Regions from separate parts of the Morganella sp. BCCO 40_0007 genome, predicted to be linked through region 1. Evidence: predicted binding sites of a transcription regulator. Region 1 holds the regulator's gene; each other region holds the start of a gene.
What was found. The regulator CRP, encoded in region 1, controls carbon source genes, mostly activating them, when cyclic AMP is high. The targets are predictions, from matches to a motif close to ATGTGANNNNNNTCACAT.

Region 1 (3,381 bases):
CGGCTGATTCAGCCGGAGGAAATGCCGCATGTCACGGACCCACCCGATTATCGCCGTTACCGGCTCCAGCGGAGCCGGTACCACTACCACCAGTCAGGCTTTCCGTAAGATTTTCCAGCAGCTGGATGCGGTTCCGGCCATTATTGAGGGTGACAGTTTCCACCGTTACACACGGCCGGAAATGGATGCCGCCATCCGTAAAGCCCGCGAACAGGGGCGTCACATCAGCTATTTCGGGCCGGAAGCCAATGACTTTGCCCTTCTCGAAAGTACATTCCGTCAGTACAGTGAAAACGGCAGCGGTGAGCGCCGTAAGTACCTGCATACTTATGATGAAGCAGTGCCCTATAACCAGTTGCCCGGTACCTTTACCCCCCGCGAGGCACTGCCCGCCGGTACAGACGTGCTTTTCTATGAGGGTCTTCACGGCGGCGTGGTCACACCGGAACATAATATTGCCGGACACGTGGATTTGCTGGTCGGCGTAGTGCCGATAGTCAACCTGGAGTGGATACAGAAGTTAGTCCGTGACACCAGCGATCGCGGGCATTCGCGGGAGGCAGTGATGGATTCCGTCGTACGTTCGATGGATGATTACATCCGCTATATCACCCCGCAGTTTTCCCGCACCCACATTAACTTTCAGCGGGTACCGACTGTGGACACCTCGAATCCGTTTTCGGCCAAATCCATTCCGTCACAGGACGAGAGCTTTACCGTGATCCGCTTCCGTGGCCTGAAAAAAATCGATTTTCCCTATTTGTTATCCATGCTTCAGGGGTCGTTTATTTCCGCCTCAAATACGATTGTTGTACCCGGCGGCAAATTAGGACTGGCAATGGAATTAATAATGGCGCCCCTGGCAGAGCAATTATTACAGGGAAAACAAATAAACAAGCGATAAAAAAACCGGGTAATAATGTATTACCCGGTTTATGTTCAAAAATAAAAATAATCTTTCAAAAAATTATTCAATATTTTTCACTTCAAAACTATGTGTAATGTTAACACTTTCGCCTAACATTAATGAAACAGAACAATATTTTTCAGCGGATAATTGCACGGCACGCCCGACAACGTTTTCTGTCAGGTCACGACCGGTTACAATAAAATGCAGATTGATGTGAGTGAATAAACGCGGCGCGGTTTCACGACGTTCAGCAGTAAGTTTTACATCACAATCAATGACTTGATTACGGCCTTTTTGCAAAATAGAGACAACATCAATGGCGCTGCAGCCGCCGGTTGCCATCAGTACCATCTCCATCGGGTTCGGGGCTTTTTCACCGGCATTACCGTCCATCGTAATCTGGTGTCCTGACGCGGATTCCCCTAAGAAAGTCATGTTCTCAACCCACTTTACACGCGCTTCCATTTTTATACCCTCATCATCAATATAATTCACGACAGACTACCCTTTCATTCACGGGCTGGCAATCTATCTCATAGTTTATTATGCTGAAGCGAGACAGTGGAAGACAGGACTGTTTTCCTGTGCTAAAAACACGGCAAGGATTTATCTATGGCTAAGATCAATATCTTTCCGTGTGGATTATTATACTATTTTAATAAACTAACTTGCCGGAAATTCAGCAAGTTAATATGATAAGCTAAGACTTTATATAATTGCAGAGCGTAAACAACGGTTTGCAATAACTAACAACAGAGGATAACGCGAATGGTTCTCGGCAAGCCACAAACAGACCCCACGCTTGAATGGTTTTTGTCTCACTGCCATATCCACAAATATCCATCCAAAAGCACACTTATTCATCAGGGCGAAAAGGCAGAAACACTCTACTACATTGTAAAAGGTTCTGTTGCGGTACTGATCAAAGATGAAGAAGGCAAAGAGATGATTTTATCCTATCTCAATCAGGGTGATTTCATCGGTGAACTCGGATTATTTGAGGAAGGTCAGGAACGTACAGCGTGGGTACGGGCAAAAAGCGCCTGCGAAGTTGCAGAAATCTCGTACAAAAAGTTCCGCCAGCTTATCCAGGTTAACCCGGATATCCTTATGCGCCTTTCCGCGCAGATGGCAAGCCGCCTGCAAACCACATCAGAAAAGGTCGGAAACCTTGCATTCCTTGATGTGACAGGCCGCATCGCCCAGACATTACTGAACCTGGCGAAACAGCCGGATGCGATGACGCACCCGGACGGTATGCAAATCAAAATTACCCGTCAGGAAATCGGCCAGATTGTGGGATGTTCCCGCGAAACAGTCGGCCGTATTCTGAAGATGCTGGAAGATCAGAACCTGATCTCCGCACACGGTAAAACCATCGTGGTATACGGCACCCGTTAATCCGGACGACCTTTATCACCAAAACAGGCGCAATTGCGCCTGTTTTTCTTTTCTTAATCATCAGTGATTACTGAAGAATATCTGCCCTGCGGTATCGCAGCTTTCCTTCACGGCAGGCTTGATCAAAGGATGCTTTCAACTGACGCATTGCTGCTGTTTTACGCTCTGCAATGTTCATTTTTTTATCTCAGAAATGTCGTGTTTTAAGTACATACCCTTTACCTCCTTCACCAAGACCAGCCCTTGGTAAAGATGAACATAAAAGCTGCCATGAAGAAATTCTTCAAATTTGCCTGAAAGCCGGATTGTTATTATTTTACTGAAAGCAGATAAACATCCGGCAAACTTATCATGACAAAAACAATAATAAAATATACAAATCAGTTAGTTAAATACGTTAATGCGGTAAAATTACTGCATTTCCCGGAAGTCATTCAGGGTTTTTGCCAGTCGTTTCATTCCCTCATCCACATCTGCTTTTTCAATAATCAGCGACGGCGTAAAACGCAGAACATTGGTGCCGGCATTCAGCAGCATCAGGCCATTTTTGGCCGCGAGTCCCAGCAGTATTTTTGATTGATCGCGGAAGATACCCGCCAGTTCGGCACCTATCAGCAACCCTTTACCGCGGATCTCCGCAAACGCGCCAAATGTGCTGTTCAGGGATTGCAGAGCATCGGCAAACCACCGGTGACGTTCATCCACTCCCGCCAGCAGCGCCGGGTCATTAATCAGATCAAAGGCGGCATTGCCGACAGCGCAGGCCAGCGGATTGCCGCCATAGGTGGTACCGTGGGTACCGGGCACCATGACCTGCGCGATCGCCTGTTTTGTCAGCATCGCACTGATCGGAAAACCACCACCCAGCGCTTTCGCCGTGGTCAGAATGTCCGGCTCAATGCCGTAATCCATATAGGCAAACAGTTTTCCGCTGCGCCCCATCCCGCTTTGCACTTCATCAAAGACCAGCAATGCCTGATGTTTATCACACAGATCACGCACACCCTGCATAAAAGCAGGAGTGGCAGGCGTGATCCCCCCCTCACCCTGGATAGGTTCCAGAACCACGG
Region 2 (3,381 bases), on a different contig from region 1:
CGGGACAGTAATTGGTGAATGCGGTGAACTGAACGGACTGCCGCAGGTCTGGTGGCCGGTACATTGTGTGCAGAACACGGCGGGAGCTGATTTTCATCCTGACCTGAATAAACATGCCATCACCCATATTATTTATAAAGGTGAAAACCCGGCGGTGGACAGCTACAGCGCGTTTTATGATAACGACCACCGGGAGCCGACCGCCCTGCTGCCACTGCTGGCAGAACAGCACATCACGCATCTCGCGGTGCTGGGGATCGCCACAGATTACTGTGTGAAATTTACGGTGCTGGATGCACTGGCGGAAGGTTTTGCCGTCACCGTGATTACGGACGGATGCCGGGGCGTTAATTTACAGGCAGAAGACAGCCTCACGGCACTGACAGAGATGGAAAACGCCGGAGCGGTTTTGCAGACAGCGGCTCAGTTCTGCGGCGAAAAAGAATAGCGATCGTCATGACGGGACAGCAAGCACTGTCCCGTTTTATTCTCAGTCCTGCGGCTTCAGTGTGGCAAGGTGCGTGTCGGTAAACAGCGCTTTCAGTTCCTGTTTGCTTTTCAGACTGATCTCCCCGTCAGTACCGACCGTCATATGTGCAGGGTCAGCATTATGCCGGGACTGCCATAACATCACCAGTTGCAGACTACTGTTTTTCTGGGATTCCGTCAGTGGTACACCGTCCGCCCATTTACCCAGTTCAACCGCTGTCACCAGGCGTCCGTATACGTCCGGCGTCATGGCAGACAATAAATCATCAATTTCCATACTCTTCCTTCCCCGAAAGCGTCTGATTTTACGTTTTTATCACATCAGAAGCTGAATCGTTTTTTCTGTCGTTATACAAATGTTAAATTTCAATATAACCAAACTAACCGTTTGTTATCGCTTTTGTTTTTTCATCTTCAAAACTCAGGGATGCTGAATTAATACAATAACGCTGCCCTGTCGGGGCCGGCCCGTCAGGAAAAACATGCCCCAGATGAGCATCACAATGACCGCAACGGGTCTCAATACGATGCATGCCATGTGAGGTATCGTCAATATACCGGACTGCACTTTTGCTGACCGGTTCATAAAAACTCGGCCAGCCGCAACCGGCATCAAACTTGGTATCCGAATAAAAAAGCGGAGAACCACAACAAATACAACGATATACCCCCTGTTTCTCATTATAGAGCAGGCGGCCGGTAAACGGGTGCTCAGTTCCCGCTTCCTGTGTGACATAGCGCTGAATCTCTGTCAGCTCAGCGGGTGTATCCCGCTTTTTATCAGTCCCGGACATAGCTGAATCCTTATCATTATTGTGCAGGGTCAGTCAGAATACAGAATAACAAAAAATTAACATCAAATGACCGGATGTTATTCTAAACTTGTCATGTCAGCATTGACACCACTTATTTGTGACATTCTTCACATTTATGCCCCATACACGCTGTCTTTATTCCGGTAACTCCCGATAATAGCGGCGACAAATTTACTGAAAGTGGCGATTTGTTGAGCAGAACAAATGTTAAATGACATTAATTGACACGATTCCGCTTGACGGCTGGCAAGGTTTTGGTAACTTTAGTAGCAACTTTAATTCACTAACAAATAGCTGGTGGTAATACTATGACTATCAAAGTAGGTATTAATGGTTTTGGTCGTATCGGCCGTATCGTATTCCGTGCTGCACAAGAGCGTTCAGATATCGAAATCGTTGCAATCAACGACCTGCTCGATGCAGATTACATGGCATACATGCTGAAGTACGACTCAACTCACGGCCGTTTTAACGGAACCGTTGAAGTGAAAGATGGCCATCTGGTTGTTAATGGTAAAACTATCCGCGTTACCGCCGAGCGTGACCCTGCAAACCTGAAGTGGAACGAAGCCGGTGTTGATATTGTTGCTGAAGCAACCGGTCTGTTCCTGACTGACGAAACTGCACGTAAACACATCCAGGCAGGCGCGAAGAAAGTTGTTCTGACCGGCCCTTCCAAAGATGCAACCCCGATGTTTGTTATGGGTGTTAACCACAAAGATTACGCGGGCCAGGAAATCGTTTCTAACGCATCCTGTACCACTAACTGCCTGGCACCACTGGCAAAAGTCATCAACGACAAGTTCGGTATCGTTGAAGGTCTGATGACTACTGTTCACGCCACCACCGCCACTCAGAAAACCGTTGACGGTCCTTCACACAAAGACTGGCGCGGCGGCCGCGGCGCATCCCAGAACATCATCCCGTCTTCTACCGGCGCAGCAAAAGCAGTGGGCAAAGTTATCCCTGCACTGAACGGTAAACTGACCGGTATGTCTTTCCGTGTTCCTACCCCTAACGTTTCTGTTGTTGACCTGACTGTCCGTCTGGAAAAATCAGCAACCTACGCTGAAATCTGCGAAGCAATCAAAGCAGCTGCAGCAGGCGAGCTGAAAGGCGTGATGGGTTACACCGAAGATGACGTGGTTTCCACTGACTTCAACGGCGAAGTACTGACTTCTGTGTTCGATGCCAAAGCCGGTATCGCACTGAACGACAACTTTGTGAAACTGGTTTCCTGGTATGACAACGAAACCGGCTACTCTCATAAAGTTCTGGATCTGATTGCACACATCTCCAAATAAGTCTGCACTCATGTTCTCTGAAATGGCCGCAATTGCGGCCATTTTTTATTTTGTACATCGTGACAGCATCATGCAGATTTAAATGGTGATATCTTTAAATACATTTCGTTACCTGTTTCATATTATTTTTCCGGTGACTACCATCAACAGGAAAGTAACCGTGAAAATAATATCCCATGCTCCGGAATATCAGCCATTACGAGCAGGAAGCTGTACTCAGAATCAGCCTGTTTTCAGCTATCTGAAAGACAACCTCGCTTCCGTTATTAATAGTTTCAAAACATTCTCAACCGGATGTCATACACAGAAAGATCATAATATCCGCAAAGTGTGTGAACGATTAATTGCGCTGACCTGCATGACCCCCGAATGTTATCTGACTCCCGTAATAAAAGCGTACGCGCAGGAACTCGGGGTTGTATTACCGGGTCAGACCGAGCCTGTTGCAGCAGAAAATGGACTGGCAACTGCATCAATCGGTAAATTATCTGTCTTATCCACTTCATCTGTCCCGGCACAGGCAGCATATAATATGCTCAAAAAAACAACAGGATAAATATCTGTCATCCGAAAGCGGGTTTTCACAAAAAAGTGCAGACACCATACAAATGGTACTTGAGATGGCAGAACAGGGCTTTTGTCTGTCCAGAGATCATTCTTCCCGGTATGAGGACAAGTATATTGTTACCGCAAAACCGGCAGACAATACTCAGAATAAAGAGATCTGCATTACACCGGAAAAACTTCAGATACTTCATAGCGCAGCATACCGG
Region 3 (3,381 bases), on a different contig from region 1:
AGGTGTTTCCAGTCCAGAACCGAGCCGGAGTCCCGCATCGCCAGTGTCAGCGAGACGCGCTCCTGCGGGTTCATATCATGGAAATAAATAGTCATCGCCAGCGCCGCAATTTGTCCCTCAGAGACTGAATTATCACGTACCCCGTTAATAAAGAAACGAATTTCCTCATCAGAGAGCGGATGTCCGTCCCGTTTTTTGCGGATAATTTCCTGAGCCAGAAACACGGTGTTCTCCTTAAAAATACCGGGTCCGTCCCGGTACCTGAGGTGCCGGGTTAATCAAAAAACCGGACTGCAAAAGCAGCCCGGTAAACGTGATTAATACTTGCTGTCAGATTTGGCGTCTGCATAGCCCAGCGTATTAAGCAGGCTGGCCAACAGGCTGGATGCACCAAAGCGGAAGTGGCGGGAGTCGGCCCAGCCTTCCCCCATGATGCGGTCAGCCATCGCCAGATACTGCGCGGCTTCTTCCGCAGTGCGGACACCACCGGCCGGTTTGAAACCAACGGTTTTACCAACACCCATATCATGGATCACTGTCATCATGATTTCCGCGGTTTCCGGCGTGGCGTTGACCGGAACTTTACCGGTGGAGGTTTTAATAAAGTCAGCACCGGCTTTGATGGAGATTTCAGATGCCTGGCGAATTAATGCCGGATCTTTCAGCTCACCGCTTTCGATGATCACTTTCAGCAGTACATTGTGTTTGGCACAGGCTTCTTTGCAGGCTTTTACCATATCAAAACCAACCTGCGTATTACCGGCCATCAGAGCACGGTACGGGAATACCACATCCACATCATCTGCGCCGTAAGCAATCGCGGCATTGGTTTCCGCCAGCGCGATTTCAATATCATCATTACCGTGCGGGAAATTGGTGACAGTTGCGATACGCACTTCCGGTGTACCCTGCTCACGCAGAACTTTACGGGCTAACGGGATAAAACGCGGATAAATACAGACAGCCGCAGTCTGGCCTGCCGGGCTTTTCGCCTGATGACACAACGCAGTGACTTTCGCGTCAGTATCATCATCATTCAGGGTGGTTAAATCCATTAAAGACAACGCGCGCTGCGCTGCGGCGGTTAAATCGGTCATAAAACTCTCCAACGTATGTCTGCGCCATGAGCGGGCAGACGCAATATCTGAACGATGCAAAATGTGTTGGCGAGCGGGACTTGGTTCCGTGAAGACGTTGCCTCTCTTGTGATAAGAGTTAACGCTGAGGTCCTTCTCACCGCGCTGTAATACAGGTGACTGTAAACAGAACACCGAATCCGTTATAAGGTATCCATGCCTTATTGGAGCATGTCTTGGCACTATAATACGTGCCTTTCATCACGTTTATATAACGGCATTTACATCAATACATACAGTTATGTGATAAAAATCACAATAACAGCCTGATATGCACAAAATAACAGCACATATTCACAGCATAGTATAGCGCAGGAAACAGATAGACAGGGAGAGACAGAAAGACAAGTACACCGAATCAGTAAAACGCACAGGTGAACCGGGTTCACCTGTGCGGGAGGAGCAGTTACAGTGCCAGGAAGAAACCGGCGATGGTTGCACTCATCAGGTTGGAGAGTGTACCGGCCATTACCGCTTTCATACCCAGACGTGCCACGTCTTTACGGCGGTTAGGCGCCATACCGCCCAGACCACCCAGCAGGATCGCAACTGAAGACAGGTTGGCAAAGCCGCACAATGCAAAGGAGATAATCGCTTTGGTGTGATCAGACAGCGGCTGTAAACCGGCAGCAATAACCTGTGCATCCGGCTTCATGTATTCACCGAAGTTCATGAAGGCAACAAATTCGTTGACCACCACTTTTTGTCCGATAAACGAACCGGCAGTCATCGCTTCATTCCACGGTACACCGATCAGGAAAGCAATTGGTGAGAAGAGCCAGCCGAGGATCAGTTCCAGTGACAGCTGCGGATAGTCAAACCAGCCGCCGACACCGCCTAAGATCCCGTTGATTAACGCGATCAGCGCGATAAACGCCAGCAGCATTGCACCTACGTTCAGCGCCAGTTGCATACCGGAAGAGGCACCGCTTGCCGCCGCATCAATGATGTTGGCAGGGCGCTCTTCTTCCGCCATACCGGCCATGGCTTCGGTACGGTCATCAAAGTGCTCGGTCTCAGGTACCATCAGTTTCGCAAACAGCAGACCACCCGGTGCCGCCATAAAGGATGCTGCGATCAGGTACTCCAGCGGAACGCCCATCTGCGCATACCCTGCTAGAACAGAACCGGCCACGGATGCCAGACCACCACACATTACCGCGAACAGTTCGGAATTGGTCATCCCGGAGATATACGGACGCACCACCAGCGGGGCTTCTGTTTGTCCCACAAAGATGTTGGCTGTCGCGGACAGGGATTCGGTACGGGATGTGCCCAGCAGTTTCTGTAAGCCGCCGCCGAGAATTTTAATCACAAACTGCATAATACCGAGGTAATACAGAACAGCAATCAGCGAGGAGAAGAACACAATAACCGGCAGAACACGCAGGGCAAAGACGAAACCACCGCCACCGAATACCTCAAACATTTTGTCAGAGACCAGGCCGCCGAAAATGAAGTCCATCCCTTTCTGGCCGTAGCCGATAACGCTGGCGACACCGTCAGACATTGCAAGGAGGATTTTGCGTCCCATCGGGACATAAAGAACCAGCGCGCCGATCAGCACCTGAATAATAAAGGCACCGATAACAGTCCGCAGTTTGATTGCCCGGCGATCACTGGAAAACAGTACTGCGATAAAGATCAGCACTGCCATCCCGACCAGACTCATAAGGAGTTGCATGGAAGTATCCCTGTTCACGATAATGAAGATTAATAGTCCTGTTCCGCATGCAGCTCAGAGCAGGACCCTGTGGCGCTGATTATACCCGGTCAGTCCGGTTAACAATCAACTTGCGTCACAAATAACGACTGAAAAAAGTAACAAAAAATACGAAAACATGATGACAATCACATTATTCAACTGTTTTTCTCTGAAAAATCCCTGAGGAACCGGGAATTGACGGATATTTAATCAGATAACTAACATGAAATAACATCTGTTTACAATTGTAGGTGATTTCAGGTGTTTTGGCACACGGAATACCGGCTGCAACAGAACAAAATCGGGGGAAAATCGATTCAGGAATCTTAATCAGATGATTGCAGGGAAAAAAGTGTACAGCTATTGCGATAAATCTGAGCAGCAATCTCCTCCGGAGATTCACTGCGCAGTGAACAGAGCACCTCAAACGTGCGGACAATCCGCTCCGGGCGGTTCGGTTCGCCCTGAAAACCACTGAGCGGCATATCCGGGGCATCCGTTTCCAGCAATAACGCAGAAAGCGGGAGCTGTGCGATTGCC
Region 4 (3,381 bases), on a different contig from region 1:
CAGTTGTGTCAGCAGCTGCGGAACATCTTTCAGTGACGCGGAATCATGCCACAGGCAATCTTTCAGCAAAATCAGATCAAGAGGCGTGATACTGCTGTGGTCGTTGAAAAACGCACTGGCCTGTAACAGCCGCAGTGCTTTTTTCCAGCGCCGGTCTGAGATATACGGCGCGTTATCCAGCCGTTCAATCTGCTGACGCAGCTGATAAATCAGTTCAAATATCTGATCGGTCAGCACAACACGGTCAATTTCTTCCTGCCACTGATGATATTCCTCATCGGTTACCTGAAGATGCGCGGGGATCTGTTCATCTGATGCGCCGGGTGTGACGGTGAGCATGGCGCGGAAACTCTGTTTTTCCTGTAGTTTATCCAGCCATAAGCGGATCAGCATCCGGTCATAGAGGGCTTCCAGGCTGCTGTCGTTATCCGGCAGTTCGTTGGAGGCGGCCACCAGCAACCGCATCGGGATAGCGCTTTCGCTGTCGCCGTTACGGTATTTGCGTTCGTTAATCGCGGTCAGCAGGGTATTAAGGATAGCGGGACCGGCTTTCCAGATTTCGTCGAGAAACACGATTTCCGCATCCGGCAGATATCCCTGCGTGATGCGCTGATATTTCCCTTCATCTTTCAGTGCCTGAATTGAGAGCGGGCCGAAGATCTCCTCCGGGGTGGAGAAGCGGGTCATCAGATACTCAAAGGCACGGGCGTCACTGAAAACCAGTTTCATCCGCCGTGCAATCATACTTTTGGCTATTCCCGGCGGGCCGAGCAGAAAAACACTTTCCCCGCTGAGGGTTGCCAGTAAGCAGAGCCGGATGGCGTGCTGTCGTTCATACAGCCCGGATTCCAGATGTCGGCTCAGCCGGGCGATACGTTCAGAACGTTGCATGGGACTCCCGTGAATTTACTGATGCAGTTTCTGCGTTTATAAACTAAAAAAGCTACCGCGTTTACTGCGTAAAATCACGTTTCTTCTGCTTTTTGCGCAAATAGTGATAAAAAAATTGCCGGGGATACCGGCAATGCTGTTAATCAGTAAAACAGAACATCAGTCAAACCGGACATCAATCACCTGATAGAAACTGTTGGCGGTATCCGCGATTTCCCATACACCGTAAATAATCTGATAGCCGCTCCGTTCCGGAATGGTGCACTGATGTGTCACTGTCTGCGGCGGAACCTGATTTTTACCGTCATAACTACAGAATGGTTCGGATTCAAATGATGCCCGGGTCAGCGGGGCTCCCGGCTGCCAGTCCGGCCTGGTGATGTAGTAACGCCAGTTACGGGTTTTGTGGGCAGCTGTTATTTTCCAGGTGAACATGGCGGTTCCCGGTTTTACCGTTATCTGATGCCAGTTATCACCGGGGGTATCGAGTGGCAGAAAACGCTCAATACCCCCGCTGGCAAGCCGGCCGTCCGGCGGGAATTTTCCGTCCGGAAATCCGGATAATGTTTCAATACTTTGTGGTTCCCATTGGGCGGAGCCACACATTGCAGCGGGATTTTCACCGTCACGGCAATTTGCTGCCCGTGAGGCCGGTTCAGTGATATAGCCGTGAGCAAACGCCTGTGAAGTCAGTAAACAGAAAAGTATGCCGGCAAATGCCGTTTTTTTTATCATAAGAAGATCTCCGGTATGAGAGGGGGAAATCAACATAACAACACCGGGATATGTTCTGCGATGTCATAACTTATCAGTGGTGTAACAGAGTGATAAAAAATCCGGGATATCCGGGAGGGGAACCGGTGATTTCAGGGGGGAAGCTGCCGGTATAATTGAATCCATTCAGCTATAACTCATTCAATCAGTTATATTTTTTATTTAACACATTCACAAGCGAAACGTTTCGATCACCATCACATTTTTCGGGAATGAATATTGAGTTTTCCCGTATTTTTTCTACCATAGTTTAAAAGCGAAACGTTTCGCTCAGGAGGATTTTATGAAGAAAGGGGCTTTACTGAACGGTGATGTTTCCGCAGTTATCGCGCGTCTGGGTCATACCGACCATATTACTGTTGCTGATGCCGGGCTGCCGATCCCGCCCGCCACACCGCGTATTGATCTGGCATTAACACAGGGTGTGCCTGATTTTATGTCGGTGTTTAAAGTCATCACACAGGAGATGCAGGTGGAAGCCGCTCTGATGGCGGAAGATATCCAGACACACAACAGTGAACTGCATGATGCGATTGTGGCTCATCTGAAAGCCCTGGAATTACAGCAGGGGAATGTGATTCAGATTCAGTATGTTACTCATGCTTCTTTCAAATTACAGACACAAAACAGCCGTGCCGTGATCCGGACCGGTGAGTGCACACCGTTTGCCAATGTGATGCTGTTCTCCGGCGTGACATTCTGAGGTGTCTATGGAACCGTTACTTGAACTCAAAGGTATCGATAAAGCTTTCCCGGGTGTGAAAGCCTTATCCGGTGCCGCCCTGCGGGTTTATCCCGGCAGAGTGATGGCGCTGGTCGGAGAGAACGGCGCCGGTAAATCCACCATGATGAAAGTGCTGACCGGGATCTATAAAAAAGATGCCGGTCAGATTCTGTTTCTGGGGCAGGAGCGTCAGTTTACGGGGCCGAAATCGTCTCAGGAAGCCGGTATCGGGATTATCCATCAGGAACTGAACCTGATCCCGGAACTGACGATTGCAGAAAATATTTTCCTCGGCCGAGAATTCACCGGCCGTTTCGGCAATATCGACTGGAAAAAGATGTATGCCGAAGCGGATAAGTTACTGGCCCGTCTGAATCTTTCTTACAGCAGTCACCGGCTGGTGGCGGAACTGTCTATCGGCGATCAGCAGATGGTGGAAATCGCCAAGGTGCTCAGCTTTGAGTCGAAAGTCATCATCATGGATGAACCGACGGACGCACTGACCGACACTGAAACCGAATCACTTTTCAGTGTGATCCGCGAATTGCGTGAGCAGGGCTGCGGGATTGTCTATATCTCTCACCGTCTGAAAGAGATTTTTGAGATTTGCGATGATGTGACGGTATTCCGTGACGGTCAGTTTATCGGTGAAAAACCGGTATCTGACCTGACAGAAGATACCCTGATTGAAATGATGGTCGGGCGCAAGCTGGAAGATCAGTATCCGCGTCTGAATCTGCCGCGCGGCAAAGAGAAGCTGGTGGTGAAAAACCTGTGCGGCCGCGATGTGCATGATGTCAGTTTCACACTGCATGAAAACGAAATTCTCGGTGTTTCCGGGCTGATGGGCGCGGGACGTACTGAACTGATGAAAATCATTTACGGTGCGATGGCAAAAACCGGCGGTACTGTCGAAATGGACGGCAAAGTTTGTCAGATAAACTCGCCGAAAGCCGGACTGAATAACGGTATCGTGTATATCTCCGAAGACC

Region 2: a site for CRP is predicted at 1,400-1,417, ahead of msrB (peptide-methionine (R)-S-oxide reductase MsrB). Genes of this name have one in related genera too.
Region 3: a site for CRP is predicted at 1,378-1,395, ahead of deoC (deoxyribose-phosphate aldolase). Genes of this name have one in related genera too.
Region 4: a site for CRP is predicted at 1,851-1,868, ahead of rbsD (D-ribose pyranase). Genes of this name have one in related genera too.

The regions. Positions count from the first base shown of each region.
Region 1 covers NZ_JAVBIN010000004.1:18,319-21,699, forward strand. Annotated here, with positions in the region: gene R5268_RS05860 (YheU family protein) at 1-7, shown strand, start outside; gene R5268_RS05865 (phosphoribulokinase) at 29-904, shown strand; gene R5268_RS05870 (OsmC family protein) at 968-1,375, opposite strand; gene crp (cAMP-activated global transcriptional regulator CRP) at 1,679-2,311, shown strand; gene R5268_RS05880 (aspartate aminotransferase family protein) at 2,723-3,381, opposite strand, start outside.
Region 2 covers NZ_JAVBIN010000007.1:167,843-171,223, forward strand. Annotated here, with positions in the region: gene pncA (bifunctional nicotinamidase/pyrazinamidase) at 1-448, shown strand, start outside; gene R5268_RS10265 (YeaC family protein) at 491-766, opposite strand; gene msrB (peptide-methionine (R)-S-oxide reductase MsrB) at 870-1,283, opposite strand; gene gapA (glyceraldehyde-3-phosphate dehydrogenase) at 1,613-2,608, shown strand; gene R5268_RS10280 (hypothetical protein) at 3,064-3,381, shown strand, end outside.
Region 3 covers NZ_JAVBIN010000009.1:20,968-24,348, reverse strand. Annotated here, with positions in the region: gene deoA (thymidine phosphorylase) at 1-224, opposite strand, end outside; gene deoC (deoxyribose-phosphate aldolase) at 318-1,097, opposite strand; gene R5268_RS11960 (NupC/NupG family nucleoside CNT transporter) at 1,543-2,808, opposite strand; gene R5268_RS11955 (TatD family hydrolase) at 3,168-3,381, opposite strand, start outside.
Region 4 covers NZ_JAVBIN010000012.1:175,688-179,068, forward strand. Annotated here, with positions in the region: gene ravA (ATPase RavA) at 1-891, opposite strand, end outside; gene R5268_RS15645 (lytic polysaccharide monooxygenase) at 1,051-1,626, opposite strand; gene rbsD (D-ribose pyranase) at 1,949-2,368, shown strand; gene rbsA (ribose ABC transporter ATP-binding protein RbsA) at 2,376-3,381, shown strand, end outside.